DNA from 3 places in the Streptomyces sp. NPDC005574 genome. Region 2 is predicted to be linked to each of the others. Evidence: riboswitches for the same ligand, from Rfam matches in the RefSeq annotation. Region 2 holds a riboswitch; each other region holds the start of a gene.

Region 1 (6,744 bases), on a different contig from region 2:
TCCGCGTCGGCCCAGTGCAGGTCGTCCAGGAGCAGCACGACGGGCGCCCTCATCATCGTCAGGCGGGTCATGATCCAGTCCAGGCCGTCGCGGACCCCGACCGGGTCCGGCACGTGGGCCGTGTCAGCCGCCTCCAGACCGAGGGCGGCGGCGACGATGTCGTACCAGCTCCCGAGGAACGTCCGGCGCTCGGTCTCGTCCATCGCGGCCAGCGAGGGCTGCAGGAGCTGGCGGACCACGTGGAACGCCAGCCCCTGTTCCTTCTCGCCGCCCTTGCCCGACAGCACGGTGAGCCCGAGCGCGGCGGCGCGGGCGCGGGCGAGCGTGATCAGGGTGGTCTTCCCGAGTCCGGCCGGACCGGCGAAGGCGAGGAATCCGCCGCATGCCGGCCGTGGCACACCGTCGTCGGCACCACGGAGATCCGACACGGCGGATTCGAGGGCGCGCAGTTCGCTGCGGCGTTCGAGCAACGGACGGTACCGGTCGATCGGTTGCCGCGGCCCAGGTGCCATGTGCGCTACCGCTTCCTGTCGTTGAGGGCGGGCGCCGAGCGTAAGTCCTGCGTGTGTCGGATGGCCGTATTAAGACACCAGGACGACAGGGAAGGGTGAACTTTCCGCGGGAGCCGCCCGTGCGTCCGTCCTGCGGATACAATCTCGCGGCTTCGCTGACTCCGCGGCTCCTCGCGCGAGCGGCTCCTCGTGCCGGCGGTCCCTCCCGCCGCGGTTCCTCGTGCGCCGGCTTCTCTCAGGGTGCTGCGGAGGCGGCCGCTGTGTCCGCGTACCGGGGCACCGTGCGCGACCAGTGGTAACACCCCCTGATCCACCCGGCCATCCCGTCGACGTACCCCAGACCGGCCGGGCTCAGTTCGGGCCGCACCTCGTCACGGAGGTGCTCGAACTCCCTGATGGTGTCGTTGATCCGCCGGATCGCCAGCAGTACGGCGCCCGGCAGCGAACACCGGTGCGCCCGGCGGCAGGCGAGGGCAAGATTGATCATGCCGCCCGTGCGCTGCTCCTTGACGGCGGAGTACAGGTCGGGGATCCAGACCGCCGCGTCGGCCGACAGGCGTCCGAGGCGCCGTACGACGGGATGGTGCAGCTCACGGGCGTCGAGTTCGGTGTCCTGCGCGGCCTCGCACAGCGGATGGAACGGCTCGACACCTGCGATGAGGGAACGTATCGACGTGCACAGCCCGGTCGGCGGCGGCGCCGGCTGCGCCTGGGCGACCGCCTCGTACAGCAGGCCGTGCACGTACTCACGGCTGTGCCAGGCCCAGCGGGCCGCCTGGGCGGGCGTGCACCGTTCCCGCACCCGGCGGTGGAGGTCGGTGAGCGCGGCCCCGAGGCGGGTGCTGGGGGGCAGGCCGTCCCGCAGGATGCCGACGCTCTCGGAGAGCATGGGCAGCAGCCGGCCGGGTTCGTGCCGCCCCGACTCCTCCGCCCGGTCGTCGTAGACGAACTGGTAGGCGATCTGGTCGGCCACGATCTGGAGGAGTCCGGCGTCGACCGTGGGGCTGGTGAAGGCCGCGAGTTCGGCGGGGCGGGTGCGGGCGATCATCGCCGCCTGCTCCGGCTCGTCGGTGAGGCCCCAGGTGCTGAGCCACCGGTCGACGCCGGCCGTCGCCGCGGACACGTGCCGGTTGCACGCGAAGGGGAACGGCATGTGGAGGTGGGCGTCGATCAGGTCCCCGAGGCTGTCGGCCCCGGGCGCGTTCCGCGGGCCGACCGCGGCTTCCTCATGCGTCGTCGACACCGTCGTCACCTGCCGTCCGGACTTCGTGCGAGAGGGGCGCCGCGGCTGCCCGGGGGGCGAGCGAACGGGCGCGAGGTGGCGGGCCGGCCGGCCCGTGCGGTCGGGGGACAGAGGTCATCACGAGCGACCGCGGCCCCAACGTGGCGCCTGGGCGGGGCTGTTCGGCGGGGCCCGGCAGATGGAGCAGGCGCCGGCGGGCGGCGACGGCCGCCACGGTCACCGTGGCCTCCGCCACCGCGAACCTGTCGCCCAGGCACCTGCGCGCGCCCGAGGCGAACGGCAGCATCGCGCCCGGCGGGATCCCGGCCGCTCCTTCCGGCAGCCACCGTTCGGGCCGGAACCGCTCCGGGTCGGGGAACGAGGCCGGGTCGTGCTGGAGCAGATACGGGCTGTACAGGACCGTGGCTCCCGCCGGGAGCCGGTGTCCGGCGAGCCTGGCGGGCCCGGTCGTCACGCGCATGAAGAGCCAGCCGGGCGGCCGACAGCGCAGGGTCTCGCTGACGACGCACCGGGTGTAGGGGAGGTTCGGCAGGTCCTCGGCGCCAGGTCGTCGTCCGCCGAGCACGCTGTCGACCTCCGCGTGCAGCCGGCGCTCCGCCCGCGGGTTGCGCGCGAGCAGGTCGAAGGCCGAGGCCAGGCACAGAGCGGTGCTCTCGGCCCCGGTGAGGAGCAGCGTGACGAGGTGGTCGTGCACCTCCTGTCCGGTGATCGCGGCGACCCCGTTGTCCCCGCGTGCCGCCGCCAGCAGCGTCTCCAGCAGGTCGGGTCGTTCCTGCGGCTCCGCCGACCGTGCGGCCCGCCGTTCCCCGACGGCGTCCCCGACGATCGCGTGGACCCGGGCGACGGCGCGGCGGTAACGGCGGTTGGCGGGTGTGGGGATCCGGAACAGGGCGTCGACCGGCACGGCAGTCCGCACGAACAGGCCGCGGACGATGACGGCGAGGCAGTCCCGCAGTTCGGCGGCCGGCTCGTCGCCGAGCGAGTCGGAGAACAGGACACGGCTGATCACCCGGGTGGTCAGGGCCAGCATCTCCGCGCTGACGTCGACCTCCTGGCCCGCCTGCCACCGGCCGCACGCCGACTCGGCCTCCCGGCCCATCAGTTCGGTGTGGGCGCTCACCCCGGCCGGGCGGAAGTCGGGCCGCAGCAGCGCGCGTTGCCGCCGGTACACGTCATGCCGGCAGGTGACCAGGCCGTCGCCCATGAGCGGCCGCAGCCGGTCGTACAAGGGGCCGCCCTTGTCGAAGGTGCGCGTGTCCAGCAGGACCTGGCGGACCAGATCCGGATGGCACGCCATCCAGGCGCGCAGGGGACCAAGCCTGATCTCGACCAGATCGCCGTGGGACGGCAAAGAATTCAGAAAAGCAAGCGGTCGGCGGAACAAAGGGATGGCGTGGCCGGTGAAAGGGAATATGCCCGGCGCAGTACCCACCGTCCAGACGTGCTCTTTTTCAGGCGCGGTATCGTTCATCGAATACCATCTGCCCCAATCGACACACGAAATCGGTGGCTGATCCACCGACCTGCGTTTGTGTCATCTCCTGCCCAGTGCTGGGGCTTTCGGCTCCCCGAAGCCGCCGTACGCCGGGGCGCACGGGAGCACGCGGAAGCACTGGGTGAGCCCCCTTCGTGGCGCCCGGCATCCGCTGGGGCGGCGCTCGCCGACGAATTCACGGGAAAAGCGAAATATCCCGCGCGATCCCTTCCCTGCGCCCGGTCCTTTTCGTGCCGGATTGCCTTGACGACGGCACTGGGGTGGTGGCCAGGGCATCGTTGCGCGGTGACAGGACCGGCCTCTCCCGGGTATCGCATTCCTCGGGTTTTCAGGGCCGGTCCTGCGGCGGGTGCCTGCCGGTTTCAGGCGAGCCGTACGGCCCCGCGGACCGCCGACTCCCCGGCGAAGTACACCGACTCCTCACGGATGTACGTCCCCGGTCCCGGCGCGTGGATCATCATGCCGTCGCCGGTGTACAGACCGAGGTGGCTCAGGTTGTCGTAGAAGAAGATGAGGTCCCCGGGCTGGACGTCACCGAGCGGGATGACGGTGCCCGCGCTCGCCTGGTCGGGCGCGTTGCGCGGCAGGGCGACACCGGCCGCGCGCCAGGCGGCCTGGGTGAGACTGGCGCAGTCGTACGACTCCGGTCCGGTCGCGCCCCACACGCACGGCCTGCCGATCTGGGCGCGCGCGAACTCCAGCGCCCGTACGGCCTTTCCGCCGCTGGCCCGTTCCGCCAGAACCACCGGACCGGAGAGGGCGAGGCCGACCGGATGACCCGTGTCGAGGACCGACTGAATCTGCGCCTGGTAGGGAGCCGGCTGCTGCCAAGCCATTTCCTCGGCCACCGGGAGCGGGGAGAACGGCACCTGCGCCTGGTAGGGAGCGGGCTGCTGCCACGCCACTTCCTCGGCCACCGGAAGGGCCGGGACCGGGGCCGGGACCGGCACCTGGGTCTGCGTCTGGAAGGGAGCCGGCTGCTGCCAGGCCATTTCCTCGGCCACCGGGAGAGCCGGCGTCGTGTCGGTGACGGCGGGGAGGCCGGGGGAGGTGGGCCAGGATTCCTGGGCCGGCGGCGCGGCGATCGCCGCGACGGGCGTGCGCTGCACCATGGCGTACCGCGTCAGCAGGTCGCGGGCCTCGGCGAGCTTGCGCTGGTTCTGCTCCTTGGAGGTCCGCAGCGAGGATCGCTGGGTGTCGGCGGCCGGCGCGGCGGCCGTCTCCTGCCGGGGCCCCGGCACGGCCGGCAGCGCGGCGATCGCTCCGGTGGCCGCGGGGGGCAGGGCGGCTGTGGCGGGTCCGGCGGTCAGCTCCAGGACGGGCCGTGCGGCGGGGAGTTCCGGCACGGCGGGAGCCCGCTCGATCGCCGGCTCCGGTGCGACGGGCCGTTCGGCGGGGCGGGCCGGGGCCGCGACCTCGGGTGCCCGGTCGCGCGGCAGCACCGCGGGGACGGTCGGGCCGAGCCGGGCGCGGACGCCGTCGAACCACTGCCGGGTGACGGCGTCGAGCGACGGGTCGTCACGCCGGGGCCGGGCGGTGGGAGCCGGCTCGCCCCGGCGGCGCGCCCCCGTCGTCATGGCCCGGGTCGCGTTGTAGTTGCCGGTGGCGTTCTCGGCCTGGTCGTAGAGCGTGTTGACCCGCTGCTGGACCTCGTCGCGGCTGGGGATGTCCTCCCCCGAGAGGGGTACGGCGTCGGCGGTCTGGGAGAACAGGGCCACCGAGGTGAGCGCGGCCGTCGCGAGGGCGGAACCGCCCATGCCGGGGAGGCCGAGACCTCTGGGGCGCGATGTTCGTTCCGGCGCCATGAGAGACGTACTCCTTCCGTACTCCGCCTACCGGGTTAGCTGACGGGTTCGGGCTTCTGCTGCGGAAGGTGTGCCCTACGGCCCTGCCCCGAGAGGCGACGGACCGATTCACCCCAAGTCTTCGGTTGGGTCCCCGGCTCCGGCTGCCTCAGGGCGCACCGAACTCGGCGGAGGCCGTACGACCCGGCGGGGTCCGCCGGAGCGAGTCGAACGGTCTGGCGTCAACTTAACCAACTTGTGCGCCTTGTGTGAAGGTTGGTGCGCGGTATGTCCGATACGTAATTGTGACCTTCGTCGTACGGCGGTGTCCCGGCGCTCAGTTCGCGTCTCTCCGGCCCCGCCAGGACTCGTAGTGCTCCAGCAGGGTCTGCTCGATCGGGCGGTAGGAGACGCCCAGTTCGCGCACGCTGCGGCTGTTGTCCACCCGGAAGCGGATGCCGAGGTGCTTGCGGATGTAGTCCTGGCTCAGCCCGAACGCCGGGCCGAGCACCCGTACCGGCCAGTGCGGAAGCGCGGTGCGCGGGAGGCGGAGGTCGCGCGGGTACCGGGTCCGGATGACGCGGGACATCTCGTGGAAGGACGTCATGTGCTGCGCGGCGACGATGTAGCGTCCCCTCGCCTCCGGCCGCTCCGCCGCCGCGACGTGGGCCTCGGCGACGTCCCGCACGTCCACCGTCGTGAAGCTGAAGTCCGGTGCGCCGTAGAAGAAGTAGCCCTTGAACAACTCGTCCAACAGGAACAGGCTGCCCGATTCCGACGCCGGGGTGAGGGAAGGGCCAAGGATCAGGCCGGGGTTGACGGACACCAGGCGCCAGCGGTCCTGGGCTGCCTCCGCCTCCCACGCGGCACGCTCGGCGAGGGTCTTGGCGTAGTGGTAGGGGTTGTTCCGCACCGTGCTGGTGGTGTTGAAGTACCGCTCCGTCAACACCCCTTCGTCCATGCGCAGGACGTCTGCGTAGTCGCCGAAGATCGCGCCGACCGTGGAGGTGAGGATCAGCCGCTCGACCGTCGGTGTCCGCTCCACGGCGGCCAGCACGTTACGCGTGCCGAGCAGCGCCGGGTCCACCATGTCCCGGCGGCCGTCCTTGATCTTCTCCGGCATGAGGAACGGCGACGCCACATGGAAGACCACCCGGCTGCCGCGCACCGCCTCGTCGAAGGACCCCTCCCGCAGCAGGTCCGCCTCGAACAGGTCCAGCCGGCCGGGGAACGCCTCCCGCATCTCCCGCAGCGGCCTCACCTTGGCAGGGTCGGCGGCGTCGCGCACGGTGGCGCGGACGCGGTAGCCGCGCTCCAGCAGTCGCCGGACCAGATGACTGCCGACGAAGCCGCTGCCGCCCGTCACCACCACGGTCGTCTCCCCGCCTGCGCCCACGCTCTCACTCCCCGGTCCTGGTCGGAGGTCCGCCGGACTCCCGGCGATCCCATTCCTGGGGGAAGCCTCGGGCATGACCGGGCGGAATGGGAACAGCCGGAGGGCAACAGGCTTCGCCCGCAGCCCTGTTGCGGTGCGGGCCGGCCTCGCAGCCGTCGTGCTGCCAGCCCGAACGCCTCGCAGGCGGACGTCAGTTTCATCCCCGCCGGATCGAGGGCCTCGCCCCGGTCGTCGCCGGTGGCGGGCCGGCCGTCGAGCGCCGGGTGTTCCCCCCACTTGCAGAAGAGGCCGCGGCGAAGGGCAACCGTGTCGCG
Region 2 (6,744 bases):
GGACCTTGATGATGTTGGTCCTTGAGTGCACCTGTTCGTATCTGTGAGGGCTTGATGCTGGAAATCGCCGAAAACGGCCGTACCTGGCTGCTGTCCGGGCTGGCCAGCAGTTACGCCGTCCACCTGACCGAGGCCGACGAGCTGCTGCACCTGCACTGGGGGCCGCGGATCGCGCTCGCCGACGCGGAGGCGCTGGCCGTCCGCCCGCTGCCCGACTACTGGCCCTTCGAGTCCCCGCTCGACGGCCGCGAGGAGTACCCGGTCGAGGGCGGCCCCCGTTTCGTGCGCCCCGCGCTGTCCGTGCGCACCGACGAGCGCCGCGGCACCGAGTGGACCTTCGAACGCCACGAGGTCGAGGACGAGGAGCTGCGGCTCCGCTTCCGCGACGGCGGCCTCGCCGTCACCCTGCACTACCGCATGCGCGACGACGTCGTGGAGCGCCGGGTGACGCTGGCCAACGAGGGGCCGGCACTGGAGCTGCTGCGCGCCGACTCAGCGACCTGGACGCTGCCCGACCGGGAGGGCTGGCACCTGTCCCAGCTGCACGGGCGCTGGGCCGCCGAGTCCCGGCTCGTGCGCGGCGAGCTGACCTACGGCGAGAAGGTCATCGGCAGCCGCCGCGGCCACACCGGCCATCAGCATCTGCCCTGGGTCGCACTCGACACCGACGCGACCGAGGAGCGCGGCGAGGTCTACGGCTGCGCGCTCGGCTGGTCGGGTTCCTGGCGGATCGGGGTGGCCCAACTGCCCGACGCGCGCGTGCAGATCACCGGCGGCGCCGGTTACGACGACTCCGGACTGCTCCGGCTGGACACCGGCGAGTCCTTCACCACACCGGTGTTCGCCGGCCTGTGGAACGACGGCGGTTTCGGCGGGGCGAGCCGCGCCTGGCACGCCTACCAGCGCGCGTACGTCATCCCGGACGCCGACCGGGACCGGCCCGTGCTCTTCAACTCGTGGGAGGCGACCGAGTTCGACATCTCCGAGGAGCAGCAGGGCACGCTGGCGCGGCGGGCCGCGTCGATCGGCGTGGAGCTGTTCGTGGTCGACGATGGCTGGTTCGGGGCCCGCACCAGCGACCGCGCCGGACTCGGCGACTGGACGCCCAACCCGGACCGGTTCCCCGGTGGCCTCACCCCCCTGGCCGAGCACGTGCACGCGCTCGGCATGCAGTTCGGCATCTGGGTGGAGCCGGAGATGGTCAACCCGGACAGCGACCTCTACCGGGCCCACCCGGACTGGGTGCAGTTCCAGCCGGGACGCAGGCGGACCGAGCTGCGCAACCAGCTCGTCCTGAACCTCGCCCGCGAGGACGTCCAGGAGTACCTCTGGGAAAAGCTCCACGGGCTGCTCTCCAGCGCCCCCGTCGACTACGTCAAGTGGGACTTCAACCGCTGCTTCACCGACGCCGGCTGGCCCGGCGAGCCGTACCCGCAGCGCCTGTGGGTCGACCATGTGCACGCCCTGTACGGCCTGCTGGACCGGCTGCGCGCGGCCCACCCCGGGGTCGCCTTCGAGGCCTGCTCCGGCGGCGGCGGCCGGATCGACCTCGGCGTCCTCGGGCGCAGCGACCAGGTGTGGACCTCCGACAACACCGATCCGCTGGACCGGCTCGGCATCCAGCACGGGTTCAGCCAGATCCACCCCGCCCGGGTGATGGCCGCCTGGGTCACCGACAGCCCCAACACGCAGCTCAACGGCCGGGTCAGCTCACTGCGCTTCCGGTTCGTGAGCGCGATGGCGGGTGTGCTCGGGGTCGGCGGGGACCTCACCCGGTGGACCGAGGAGGAACTCGCGGAGGCACGCGAGTGGGTGGAGCTCTACAAGGAGATCAGGCCCCTCGTGCAGCGCGGCGAGCAGTACCGGCTGCGCCCGCCGGACGGCGGGCTGAGCGCCGTGCAGTACGTGCTCGGCGACGAGGCCGTCGTGCTCGCCTGCCTCCAGGCCCAGCACCACGGTGAGCCCGTTCCGGCGCTCCGGCTGCGCGGGCTGGACCCGACAGCTGCGTACGAATGCCGCGAAACGGGCGAAGTTCACCGAGGGGCGGTGCTGTTGCACCACGGGCTGCGCACGGGGCTGCGGGGCGACCTCGATGCCGCGGTCTTCCGACTCCGCCGCATCTGATCTGTCTGTCCGTATTGACGCCTTTGTAGCCTTCATTCCAACTCCACCTGGAATGGGGGCTCCTGGGCGCAGGTGCGTGAGCAGCGTCATATTCGTGACCGTGCGTCGCCCGTCATGTTCACGTAATTCGCATGCGTTTCAAGGGCGTTTGCATAAACCGGCCGCCTTTGGATTGACGCAGGGTGACCGGTAATTCCCGGAAATGCGCAAACGAAACACATGCACGGTCAACCGTCACTTGTTCCCTCGCGTCCCGGTCGCTTACGTTCACCACCGATCCGGACGGACGCCCAATCCTGCCGCCGCCCGGAGCCCGCACACACACCCGTCCACGGCAGGAGCGGGGGACCCACAGGTAGAACCGCCTGTTCCGGTCTCCGGAACGGCTAGGGGTAAAGCCGCGCTTCGGCGCGGCCGGGCATCTCCAGTCCGCACCCGACAGCTCACCTCGCAGGCGCCGGAGAGGAATTCGCCATGCCCGCGAAGGGTAAGCACCGCCGTCCCAAGTCCCAGCGTTTCACCCGCACGATCGCCGTCGCCGGAACCGGTGGCGCAGCGCTCGCCCTCCCGCTTCTCGGCGCCACCGGCGCCCACGCGGCCACCGCGCAGTCGATTCCGCGGAACGTGGCGGAAAAGGCCCCGCAGTCCGCTCCCGCCGCCGGTGTGAAGGCCGTTGCGGCGAAGAGCGCCCAGCACAACTCCGGCACGCGGACCTACGCGGTCCGGGCCGGCGACTACCTGTCGAAGATCGCCGACGAGCAGCACGTCAGCGGTGGCTGGCACAAGCTCTACGAGGACAACCGCACGGCCGTCGGCGAGGACCCCTCGCTGATCCACCCCGGCCTGAAGCTCAGCATCGGCAAGAAGGCGACGACCGGGACGACGGGCTCGAACGGCCCGACGAAGACCAGCACGTCCTCGAAGCCGGCCGTGAAGTCCTCCTCGTCCGCCTCGTCGTCCGCCTCGTCCTCGTCGAAGGTGACGACCGCCACCAAGGCAGCCGACTCCACCAGCACCTCCAGCGGTTACACGCTTCCCGTGAGCGGCGGCGCCGTCGGCACGGGTTACCACGTGGCCGGCAGCATGTGGTCCAGCGGCTACCACACCGGCGTCGACTTCGTCGTCCCGACCGGCACCTCGCTGAAGGCCGTCGGCGCGGGCACGGTCGTCTCCGCGGGCTGGGGCGGCGCCTACGGCAACCAGGTCGTCATCAAGCTCGCCGACGGCTACTACGCGCAGTACGGCCACCTGTCCCAGCTCTCCGTCTCGGCCGGCCAGACCGTCAGCGCCGGACAGCAGGTCGGCCTCTCCGGTGCGACCGGCAACGTGACCGGCCCGCACCTGCACTTCGAGATCCGCACCACGCCGGACTACGGCTCCGACGTGGACCCGGTCGCCTACCTGCGCGCGCACGGCGTCGCCGTGGGCTGACCACCCGCACCACCCCTGCCTGACACGCTGCCGAAGGCCGGACCCCTATCCCCTGGGTCCGGCCTTCGGTATGTCCGCGGTTCCGCACGGCGCTACCCCCGGGCGGACGGCCGTCGTGATCGTCCGCGTCGCCCCGGGTGGACGGCAGCCATGATCGTCCGTGTTGCGGTCGTGTGGCGGGGCGCCCGCCGGTGTCGACAGGCGGGGCCGGGTGGGACAGAGTGAACTCCGTTGTGGGGCAAGCGCTTTCTCCCCGTCGTGGGACGTCCGCCGAACCCTCGGCGGCACGCAGAGCCGCTCTGTCCCGAAACTGTTGACCCGTCCCTCCCGCCGAAGGAGCCGCACCCTCGTGACGACCACGCGCAGAGCCTTCGGCGCCCTCACCGCGGGCGCCGCCCTGGCAGCCCTCGCTCCCGCCGCCGACGCGAGCCACCGCCGTCTGATCGCCCACGACGACTTCCGCCACGGCCTCGGCCGGTGGGCCGTCGAACTGGAGCAGGGCGGCACCGTCACCGCCTCCCGCGGCACCCTGGAGGTCGACGTGCCGGCCGGGGCGACGATCTGGTTCAGGCAGCGGCTCGAAGGCCCCTATGCCATCGAGTACACGGCCACGCCCGTGGCGCGGGGCGGGGTCAACGACCGGGTCTCCGACCTCAACAACTTCTGGAACGCGGTCGACGTCCGCTCGCCCGGCGACCTCTTCGCCACCCCGAGGAGCGGGGCGCTCGCGGAGTACGACCACCTCACGACGTACTACGTCGGCTACGGCGCCAACGGCAACACCACCACCCGCCTGCGGCGCTACGTCGGCGAACCCGGCGTGCGCCCGCTGGTCCGCGACTACACCGAGCCGCTGCTGGTGGCGAACCGGCCGAACCAGGTGCGGATCGTGTCCGACGGCTCCACCGTGCGATGGTGGAACAACGGACGGCTCGTCTTCGACTACACCGACCCGCAGCCGTACACGAGTGGGCACTTCGCCTTCCGGACCACCTGGAGCCATTTCCGGATCACCGGCTTCCGGGTGTGGCGGTCGTCGCGTCAACAGCCCTGACCAGCAGCCTATTCCGGGCTTGGGGAACACTTTACGAGTGGCTTATCTCACCGCTGGTCAGCCCCTTCCTACGATCGCGTAGGTCACATCCGAAGGTGAATCATGGGCCGATGTGGCAGACGGTTCGAAGAGTGACAACACATCAGTGATCGGGTCGTACGTGGCGCTGGGGGACAGCTTCACCGAGGGCGTCGGCGACCCGGGCCCCGACGGGGCGTTCGTCGGCTGGGCCGACCGGTTCGCGGTACTTCTCGCGGACCGGCGTCCCGAGGGCGACTTCGATTACACGAACCTCGCGGTGCGCGGCAAGCTCCTCGACCAGATCATCGAGGACCAGCTTCCGCGGGCCGTCGACATGGCCCCCGACCTGGTGTCGTTCAGCGCCGGCGGCAACGACATCATCCGGCCCGGTACCGACCCCGACGAGGTCGCCGAGCGCTTCGAGCGGGCGGTCGCCCGGCTCGCCGCGGTCGCCGGCACCGTCATGGTGACCACCGGCTTCGACACCCGTGGCGTCCCCGTGCTGAGACATCTGCGCGGCAAGATCGCCACCTACAACGGCCATGTGCGGGCCGTGGCCGACCGGTACGGCTGTCCGGTCCTCGACCTGTGGTCCCTGAAGACCGTTCAGGACCGCCGGGCCTGGGACGGCGACCGCCTTCACCTGTCGCCTGAGGGCCACACCCGCGTGGCACTGCGCGCCGGCCAGGCCCTCGGCCTGGAGATCCCGGCCGACCCGGAGCAGCCCTGGCCGCTGCTCCCGCCCCGCGGCACCCTCGACGTCCGGCGCGACGACGTCCACTGGGCGCGCGAGTACCTGGTGCCGTGGATCGGCCGCCGCCTGCGCGGCGAGTCCTCCGGGGACCATGTCATCGCTAAGGGCGCGCTGTCGCCGGACGACATCAGGCCGCTCGGCACCCGGGCGCTCGACCACGTCGACGAGAAGATCGACGCGGCCAAGCTGTCCGGCCGGACCGTCACCGTCTGGCTGCTCGACGGGACGACCTCGGTGTACCTCGGTGCCGTCCTCGCCGTCCTGCTGGTCTTCGGCGTGCTCTACGAGGCGCTGCCCACGGCCAGATGGGGCCGCACCCTCGGCAAGAAGCTGCTCGGCCTCCAGGTGCGGGACATCGAGGCGCACGAGCCCCCGACCTTCGGCGGGGCGCTGCGCCGCTGGCTCGTCTACAGCGTGCCCGGACTGCTCCTGGTGGGCGTAGTGGGAGTCCTGTGGGGCCTGTTCGACCGGCCCTGGCACCAGTGCTGGCACGACAAGGCGGCGCACACGTTCGTGGCGGGCTGACCGCACCCGGCGCGGGAGGCGGGCGGGCCGGCCCGCGGTCCGGTCCCCCGTACGGCCGCTCGCCGGATGCGGAGGCGGCGGGTTCGCGGTCGACTCGGGCCATGAGCAGCGAACCGCCTCCCGGCTCCGGTCAGCAGCCACCGGATGACGACCCGTTCCGGAAGCGGCCCCCGTCCGGCCCTCCCGGACCGGGCCCGCACCCCCCGTCCGGCAGCCCGCCCCCGCCCCACCAGGGCGACCCGTACGGCGGCGACCCGTACGGCGGCGGTCAGGCCGGCGGTGGCCCCTACGGCGGTGGCGGTCCCTACGGCGGCGGCCCCGGCGGGGGTGACCCCTACGGCGGTGGCGGTCCCTACGGCGGCGGCCCCGGCGGGGGTGACCCCTACGGCGGTGGCGGTCCCTACGGCGGTGGTCCGTACCCCTCGGACCCGCTGGCCGGGATGCCGCCGCTCGCGGACAGCGGCAAGCGCACGCTCGCGCGGATCATCGACATGATCCTCGTGGGTATCGTCGTATGGCTGCTGACCTGGGCGTTCAACGTCCGCGAGTACCAGGTGGACAGCAACGACTTCCAGGCCGGCCGGTCCTTCGCGCAGTCCCTCACCGCAGCCGTCCTGTACATCGCCTACGACACGGTCCTGATGAGCAGGTCGGGGCAGACGCTCGGCAAGAGGTGGCTGGGCATGCGGGTGGCCAGGCTGGACGACGGCGCCACGCCCTCCGTGCAGACCATGCTGGTCCGCTCGGCGGTGCTGTGGATCCCGTTCGCCTTCTGCTGCGCCTGCATCTGGACCGCGATCGCGGGCGGCTGGAGCTTCTTCGACAAGCCCTACAA
Region 3 (6,744 bases), on a different contig from region 2:
TCGACTCGTCCGACACCTGCTCGTAGAAGCTGACCAGGCGCTCGGCGTCGTCGACGGTGATGGGCCGGATGCGCGCGGTACCCCCGTCGCGCAGCACCACGTCGGCCTCCCAGTGAGCGGGGTACTCGTGCCGGTCCGGCGAGGTCTGCATGGGCCCCAGAGTACGGCTCGCGTACGACAACGGCGCGAGGCAGTCTGTGCAGGACGGACGTCGGACCGAGGCCGCGGTCCGAGGTCACCGGGGGGCGGGACGACACCCTCCCCGGGCATGCTTCACCATATGGGAAACTGGTCTAGACAACCCTGAGCACTGAAGGGCAGCATCACATGGCTGAGCGCCGCGTCAACGTCGGCTGGGCGGAGGGCCTCCACGCCCGCCCCGCCTCCATCTTCGTCCGGGCCACCACGGCCACAGGTGTCCCCGTGACGATCGCCAAGGCCGACGGCAACCCCGTCAACGCGGCCTCCATGCTGGCTGTCCTGGGCCTGGGCGCCCAGGGTGGCGAGGAGATCGTCCTCGCCTCCGACGCGGAGGGCGCGGACGCCGCGCTCGACCGCCTCGCGAAGCTGGTGGCCGAGGGCCTCGAGGAGCTCCCCGAGACCGTCTGAGCACCTTCGCCCCACAGCACGCAGCCGCGTCGGCCTTTCCGGTCGGCGCGGCTGCGTCGTTTTTCCGGTACCGGAGGATGCTTTTACCGCGCGCACGGTTCACGTCTCCGTCACGGACATGCAAATGCCGCAGGCGCGGAATTCACCGGCACACACGGAAAAGGGCAGCAGAAATACCGGCCGCCGAATTGCACTTCTTTGTATACGGTGCCCGTGTTAATGCCGCAGACCCGACATGTTTACGGGAGGTTGCGAGTTCCTCACACGGTCGGAGCGGTCGCCGCCCGCGCCGAAACGCAGCCGGTGCGCGGTCGTCGCGCGCTCCGTGTGCAGTGCCGTGACCGCTCGCGCCCGCTCGCTGTCGCCGCGCGCCACGGCGTCCACGATCGCGCCGTGCTCCGCCCAGGAGTCCGCCGGGTCGGCGGGCGCGTCCACCACGAACATCCAGGCGATCTTGTGGCGCAGCTGGGTCAGCATCGACGTCAGCGCCGGGCTGCCGGACGCCTGGGCGAGCGTCTCGTGGAACCAGCCTCCCAGGGAGCGCAGGTCCTCGCTGTTGCCCCGCCGGGCCCGCTCCTGGCCCAGCCTGACCAGGCCGCGCAGCACCTTGAGGTGGGCCTCGGTACGCCGCTGCGCGGCGCGTGAGGCGCCCAGCGGCTCCAGGAGCATGCGCATCTCCAGGAGGTCGGCGCCCTCCTGCTCGGTGGGTTCCGCGACGCACGCGCCCGCGTGCCGCCGGGTCACCACGAACCCCTCGGCCTCCAGGGTGCGCAGGGCTTCGCGGACGGGGACGCGGGAGACGCCGTAGCGGCGGGCGAGCAGTTCCTCGGTGAGGCGGCTGCCACGCTCGTAGACACCGGCGACGATGTCGTCCCGGATCGCCGTGCACACCGAGTGCGCCGGAATACGCATGACCGACCTCCGCCTTAATCCCCGTGAAACGTCGATGATTGACGCTTGTCCAGTGACTCTATTGCAATGAGCGGGAATTTCCGACGGCGGGCCGGAATCCATGGATATTTTTTGGACAGAGGGGGGTCGGAAACGCCGAAAGCCCCGGCTGGAGAGCCGGGGCTTCGGGAAGTACCGCCGTCCGCCGTGGGACGGTCAGCGCTCGCGGGGGCCGCTACGCGCCGCTGACGGCGGTACGGCCTGCGTGGCGGCCGGTGTCAGACGCTCACGCCGTGCGACCGGAGGTAGGCGACCGGGTCCATGTCCGAGCCGTACTCCGCGGTCGTGCGGGCCTCGAAGTGCAGGTGCGGGCCGGTGGCGTTGCCGGTCGCGCCGGACAGGCCGATCTGCTGGCCGGGAGTGACCGTCTGGCCCACCGAGACGCCGATGGACGACAGGTGGCCGTACTGCGTGTACGTACCGTCAATCATCTTGATCACGACGTTGTTGCCGTAGGAACCGCCCCAGCCGGCCTCGACGACCGTGCCCGAGCCGACCGCGTGCACGGACGTGCCGCTCGCCGCGTGGAAGTCGATGCCGGTGTGGCTGCCGGAGGCCCACAGGCCGCTGCTGGCCTGGTAGCCGGTGGAGACGTAGGAGCCGGTGACGGGCAGCACGAAAGTGTTGAGACGCTTGCGCTCCGCCTCGCGCGCGGCACGCTGCTTGGCCTCGTGGGCCCTCTCGGCGGCTGCCGCGGCCTCCTTGCGCGCGGCGGCCTCGGCGGCCTCCCTGCGCGCGGTGTCCTCGGCGGCCTGCTGCTGGGCGACCGCCTGGGCGTCGATCTTCTGGGCGAGCGTGTCACCGATGGTGATGACCGGGGTGAGTCCGGTCTGCTCGACGGAGGGCTCCGCGGCGAGCGCGGGAGCGGCCAGGGTGCCGACGACACCGGTGGTGGCGAGCGCGGCGACGCCCGCCGCGCGAACGGTGGTGCGGTGCATCCGGCTGGGACGACGGTGCTTCCCGGCGGCGCGGGTGAACGCCATGAAGTGGTGGGTCCTTTCCTTCCTTCTCGCCTACCGGGTTAGCTGACGGGTTCGGAGCAGGAAGGTCTCCTACGGACCCCCTCGCTTGCGCGCGGGCGTCCGATTCACCCCAGGGACACATGGTGGGTCCCCGGCTCCCCTGGCTCGCGCCGTACGGGGACTCGGCGATGACTGCCCGGTGCCGCGGATGCGGCGCGGTGCCTGACGGACAGCCGGCATGACGCTAGACGCGGCTGCTTTCAATCCTCAAACGGATCACGCTTTTTGTAGCGCACGCCACAGGCCAGACAGGAGTGCACTCCCTCAATTCGGACATACGGCGGCCCTGACGACTCCTCAGTCACCAGGGCCCCGTAGGCGTGTCCGGCCGTCGGCCGGCCGGCCGGTCCGCTACTCGGCGGAGACGACGGTGACTTCGCCGATGCCGAGAGCCTCCACGGGCTCCTTGATCTGGGCCGCGTCACCGACGAGGACCGTGACCAGACGGTCCACCGGGAAGGCGCTCACGACCGCCGCCGTGGCCTCCACCGTGCCGGTCGCGGCGAGCTGCTGATACAGCGTCGCCTGGTAGTCGTCGGGCAGGTGCTGCTCGACCTGGTCGGCCAGCGTGCCCGCGACGGCCGCCGCGGTCTCGTACTTCAACGGCGCCACGCCGACCAGGTTCTGTACGGCGACATCGCGCTCGGCGTCGGTGAGCCCGCCCTCGGCGAGCGTGCGGAGCACGGTCCACAGGTCCTGGAGAGCGGGACCGGTGTTGGGCGTGTCGACGGAGCCGCTGATCGCGAGCATCGCGGCACCGGTGCCGTCCGGGGCGGAGCGCAGCACCTGGCCGAACGCCCGCACGCCGTAGGTGTAGCCCTTCTCCTCGCGCAGGACGCGGTCCAGGCGGGAGGTGAGGGTGCCGCCGAGGCAGTAGGTGCCCAGCACGCGCGCGGGCCACACCCGGTCGTGCCGGTCGGGACCCACGCGGCCGATGAGCAGCTGCGTCTGGACGGCACCGGGACGGTCCACGATGACGACCCGGCCCGCGTCGTCGGCGGTCACGGGCGGCACCGGCCGGGGCTCGGCCTGCGAGCCGGTCCAGGCGCCCAACGTGTCGCCCAGCAGCGCGTCGAGGTCGATGCCGGTGAGGTCACCGACGACCACGGCGGTCGCGGTGGCGGGGCGGACGTGCTTCTCGTAGAAGGCGCGTACGGCCGCGGAGTCGATCGCGGTGACCGTCTCCTCGGTGCCCTGGCGCGGGCGCGACATGCGCGCGGTGGCCGGGAACAGCTCCTTGGAGAGCTCCTTGGCGGCCCGACGGGAGGGGTTGGCCAGCTCGTGCGGGATCTCGTCGAGCCGGTTGCGGACGAGGCGTTCGACCTCGCTGTCCGCGAACGCCGGGGCCCGCAGGGCGTCGGCGAGCAGGTCGAGTGCCTTGGGCAGGCGGGAGACCGGCACTTCGAGGCTCAGGCGGACACCGGGGTGGTCGGCGTGCGCGTCGAGAGTGGCGCCGCAGCGCTCCAGCTCGGCGGCGAACTCCTCGGCGGAGAGCTTGTCGGTGCCCTCCGAGAAGGCGCGGGCCATGATCGTGGCGACGCCGTCGAGACCGGCCGGTTCGGCGTCCAGAGGCGCGTCCAGGAGCACCTCGACGGCGACGACCTGCTGGCCGGGGCGGTGGCAGCGCAGGACCGTCAGGCCGTTGTCGAGCGTCGCGCGCTCGGGGGCCGGGAACGCCCACGGCCGCGCCTCGCCGGCCTGCGGCTGGGGGTGGAAGTCCATCGTGGCGAGCTCGGTCACTTGGCCGCCTCCTCGTTCTCGTCCTCGTCAGCCTGGTTATCGGTGCCCTCGGTGGGCTCGTAGACCAGCACGGCCCGGTTGTCGGGGCGCAGCCGGGCCTTGGCGACCTCCTGGACCTCCTCGGCCGTCACCTCCAGCACGCGCTGCACGGCGGTCAGGGCGAGCTGCGGGTCGCCGAACAGGACGGCGTAGCGGCACAGTTCGTCGGCGCGGCCGGCGACCGTGCCGAGCCGGTCCAGCCACTCGCGCTCCAACTGGGCCTGGGCGCGCTCCATCTCCTCGGGCGTGGGCCCCTCCTCGGCGAACCGGGCGAGCTCCTCGTCGATGGCGGCCTCGATGACCGGCACCTCGACGTCACCGGAGGTCTTCACGTCCAGCCAGCCCAGGGAGGGCGCACCCGCCAGCCGCAACAGACCGAAGCCGGCCGCCACAGCCGTACGGTCGCGCCGTACGAGCCGGTTGTAGAGGCGGGAGGACTCGCCGCCGCCGAGGACGGTCAGCGCCAGGTCGGCCGCGTCGCACGCGCGCGTGCCGTCGTTCGGCAGCCGGTAGGCGGCCATCAGGGCGCGCGCCGGGACCTCCTCCTCGACGACCTCGCGCAGCTGCTCGCCGAGGGTCTCGGGCAGCGTGCCGTCGCGCGGGGCGGGCTTCCCGTCGTGGGAGGCGATGGAACCGAAGTACTTCTCGACCCAGGCGAGTGTCTGCTCCGGGTCGATGTCGCCGACCACCGACAGGACCGCGTTGTTGGGCGCGTAGTAGGTACGGAAGAACGCGCGCGCGTCCTCCAGCGTCGCCGCGTCCAGGTCGGCCATGGAGCCGATCGGCGTGTGGTGGTAGGGGTGGCCCTCCGGGTAGGCGAGGGCGGTCAGCTTCTCGAACGCGGTGCCGTAGGGGACGTTGTCGTAGCGCTGGCGGCGCTCGTTCTTCACGACGTCCCGCTGGTTCTCCATGGACTCGTCGTCCAGGGCCGCGAGGAGGGAGCCCATGCGGTCGGCCTCCAGCCAGAGGGCGAGCTCCAGCTGGTGGGTCGGCATGGTCTCGAAGTAGTTGGTGCGCTCGAAGCTGGTGGTGCCGTTGAGTGAGCCGCCCGCGCCCTGGACGAGCTCGAAGTGGCCGTTGCCCTTGACCTGGCCGGAGCCCTGGAACATCAGGTGCTCGAAAAGGTGAGCCAGGCCGGTACGGCCCTTGACCTCGTGGCGCGAGCCGACGTCGTACCAGAGGCACACCGCCGCGACCGGGGTCAGGTGGTCCTCGGAGAGCACCACGCGCAGGCCGTTGGCCAGGCGGTGCTCTGTCGCTGTCAGGCCGCCGGAGCCTGCCTGCGCTGTGGCCGTGTGACCCATGGGCATGTCGTCCCTTCGATCGCGGATGCGGTCGTCGAATACCGCGGTTTTCCTGCTGTCCTGCCACTGTATGCAAGCGTGCGGAGCGTCGGCGAAGTTCCCGGGCGACATACGCCCACAGCGGATCGCGTAGCCTGCGGGCAGTCGTGCCGCACGGCGGCACCTGTTCCGAAGCAGCGGCACCTGTGAACGCCGGGCCGGGGGCCCGGCATCGGGTCCTGGTCCGCGTTGTCAGTGCCGCGGTCCACAATGGTCCGCGTCAGATCCCGTTCACGCTTGAGCAAGGAGCCGGCAGCGATGGCCCGCCGCAGCACGAAGACCCCGCCGCCCGACGACTCGTACGAGGAGAAGATCCTCGACATCGACGTCGTCGACGAGATGCAGGGCTCCTTCCTCGAGTACGCGTACTCGGTCATCTACTCCCGAGCCCTGCCGGACGCCCGCGACGGCCTCAAGCCGGTGCACCGCCGCATCGTCTACCAGATGAACGAGATGGGGCTGCGCCCCGACCGCGGGTACGTGAAGTGCGCCCGTGTCGTCGGCGAGGTCATGGGCAAGCTGCACCCGCACGGCGACGCGTCGATCTACGACGCCCTGGTCCGCATGGCCCAGCCGTTCTCCATGCGGGTGCCCCTGGTCGACGGCCACGGCAACTTCGGCTCCCTGGGCAACGACGACCCGCCGGCCGCCATGCGGTACACCGAGTGCAAGGCCGCCGAGCCCGCGAGCCTGATGACGGAGTCCATCGACGAGGACACGGTCGACTTCGCCCCCAACTACGACGGCCAGGAGCAGGAGCCGGTGGCCCTGCCGGCCGCCTTCCCCAACCTCCTGGTGAACGGCGCGTCGGGCATCGCGGTCGGTATGGCCACCAACATGCCGCCGCACAACCTCGCCGAGGTCATCGCCGCCGCGCGTCACCTGATCCGCTACCCGAACGCCGACCTCGACGCCCTGATGCGGCTCGTCCCGGGCCCCGACCTGCCCACGGGCGGCCGCATCGTCGGCCTCTCCGGCATCCGCGACGCGTACGAGACGGGCCGCGGCACCTTCAAGATCCGGGCGACGGTTTCCGTGGA

What was found. Region 2 has a riboswitch for cyclic di-AMP ahead of ABZT03_RS20235 (LysM peptidoglycan-binding domain-containing M23 family metallopeptidase). Riboswitches for the same ligand answer to the same signal wherever they lie in the genome.
Positions count from the first base shown of each region.
Region 1: another riboswitch for cyclic di-AMP. It lies ahead of ABZT03_RS14615 (NlpC/P60 family protein); the one in region 2 lies ahead of ABZT03_RS20235 (LysM peptidoglycan-binding domain-containing M23 family metallopeptidase).
Region 3: another riboswitch for cyclic di-AMP. It lies ahead of ABZT03_RS10885 (M23 family metallopeptidase); the one in region 2 lies ahead of ABZT03_RS20235 (LysM peptidoglycan-binding domain-containing M23 family metallopeptidase).

Region 1 is NZ_JBEXCW010000017.1:84,161-90,904, reverse strand. It holds gene ABZT03_RS14630 (AAA family ATPase) at 1-512, opposite strand, end outside; gene ABZT03_RS14625 ((-)-alpha-amorphene synthase) at 748-1,755, opposite strand; gene ABZT03_RS14620 (cytochrome P450) at 1,739-3,106, opposite strand; gene ABZT03_RS14615 (NlpC/P60 family protein) at 3,613-5,007, opposite strand; cyclic di-AMP (ydaO/yuaA leader) riboswitch at 5,064-5,235, opposite strand; gene ABZT03_RS14610 (NAD-dependent epimerase/dehydratase family protein) at 5,372-6,430, opposite strand; partial or broken gene ABZT03_RS14605 (glucarate dehydratase) at 6,628-6,744, opposite strand, start outside.
Region 2 is NZ_JBEXCW010000029.1:30,752-37,495, forward strand. It holds gene ABZT03_RS20230 (alpha-galactosidase) at 55-2,124, shown strand; cyclic di-AMP (ydaO/yuaA leader) riboswitch at 2,437-2,594, shown strand; gene ABZT03_RS20235 (LysM peptidoglycan-binding domain-containing M23 family metallopeptidase) at 2,599-3,555, shown strand; gene ABZT03_RS20240 (DUF6250 domain-containing protein) at 3,905-4,609, shown strand; partial or broken gene ABZT03_RS20245 (SGNH/GDSL hydrolase family protein) at 4,755-5,516, shown strand; gene ABZT03_RS20250 (RDD family protein) at 5,619-5,909, shown strand; gene ABZT03_RS20255 (RDD family protein) at 6,011-6,744, shown strand, end outside.
Region 3 is NZ_JBEXCW010000011.1:126,089-132,832, reverse strand. It holds gene ABZT03_RS10900 (GNAT family N-acetyltransferase) at 1-151, opposite strand, end outside; gene ABZT03_RS10895 (HPr family phosphocarrier protein) at 328-609, shown strand; gene ABZT03_RS10890 (GntR family transcriptional regulator) at 826-1,521, opposite strand; gene ABZT03_RS10885 (M23 family metallopeptidase) at 1,779-2,543, opposite strand; cyclic di-AMP (ydaO/yuaA leader) riboswitch at 2,557-2,720, opposite strand; gene ABZT03_RS10880 (pitrilysin family protein) at 2,934-4,322, opposite strand; gene ABZT03_RS10875 (pitrilysin family protein) at 4,319-5,671, opposite strand; gene ABZT03_RS10870 (DNA topoisomerase IV subunit A) at 5,963-6,744, shown strand, end outside.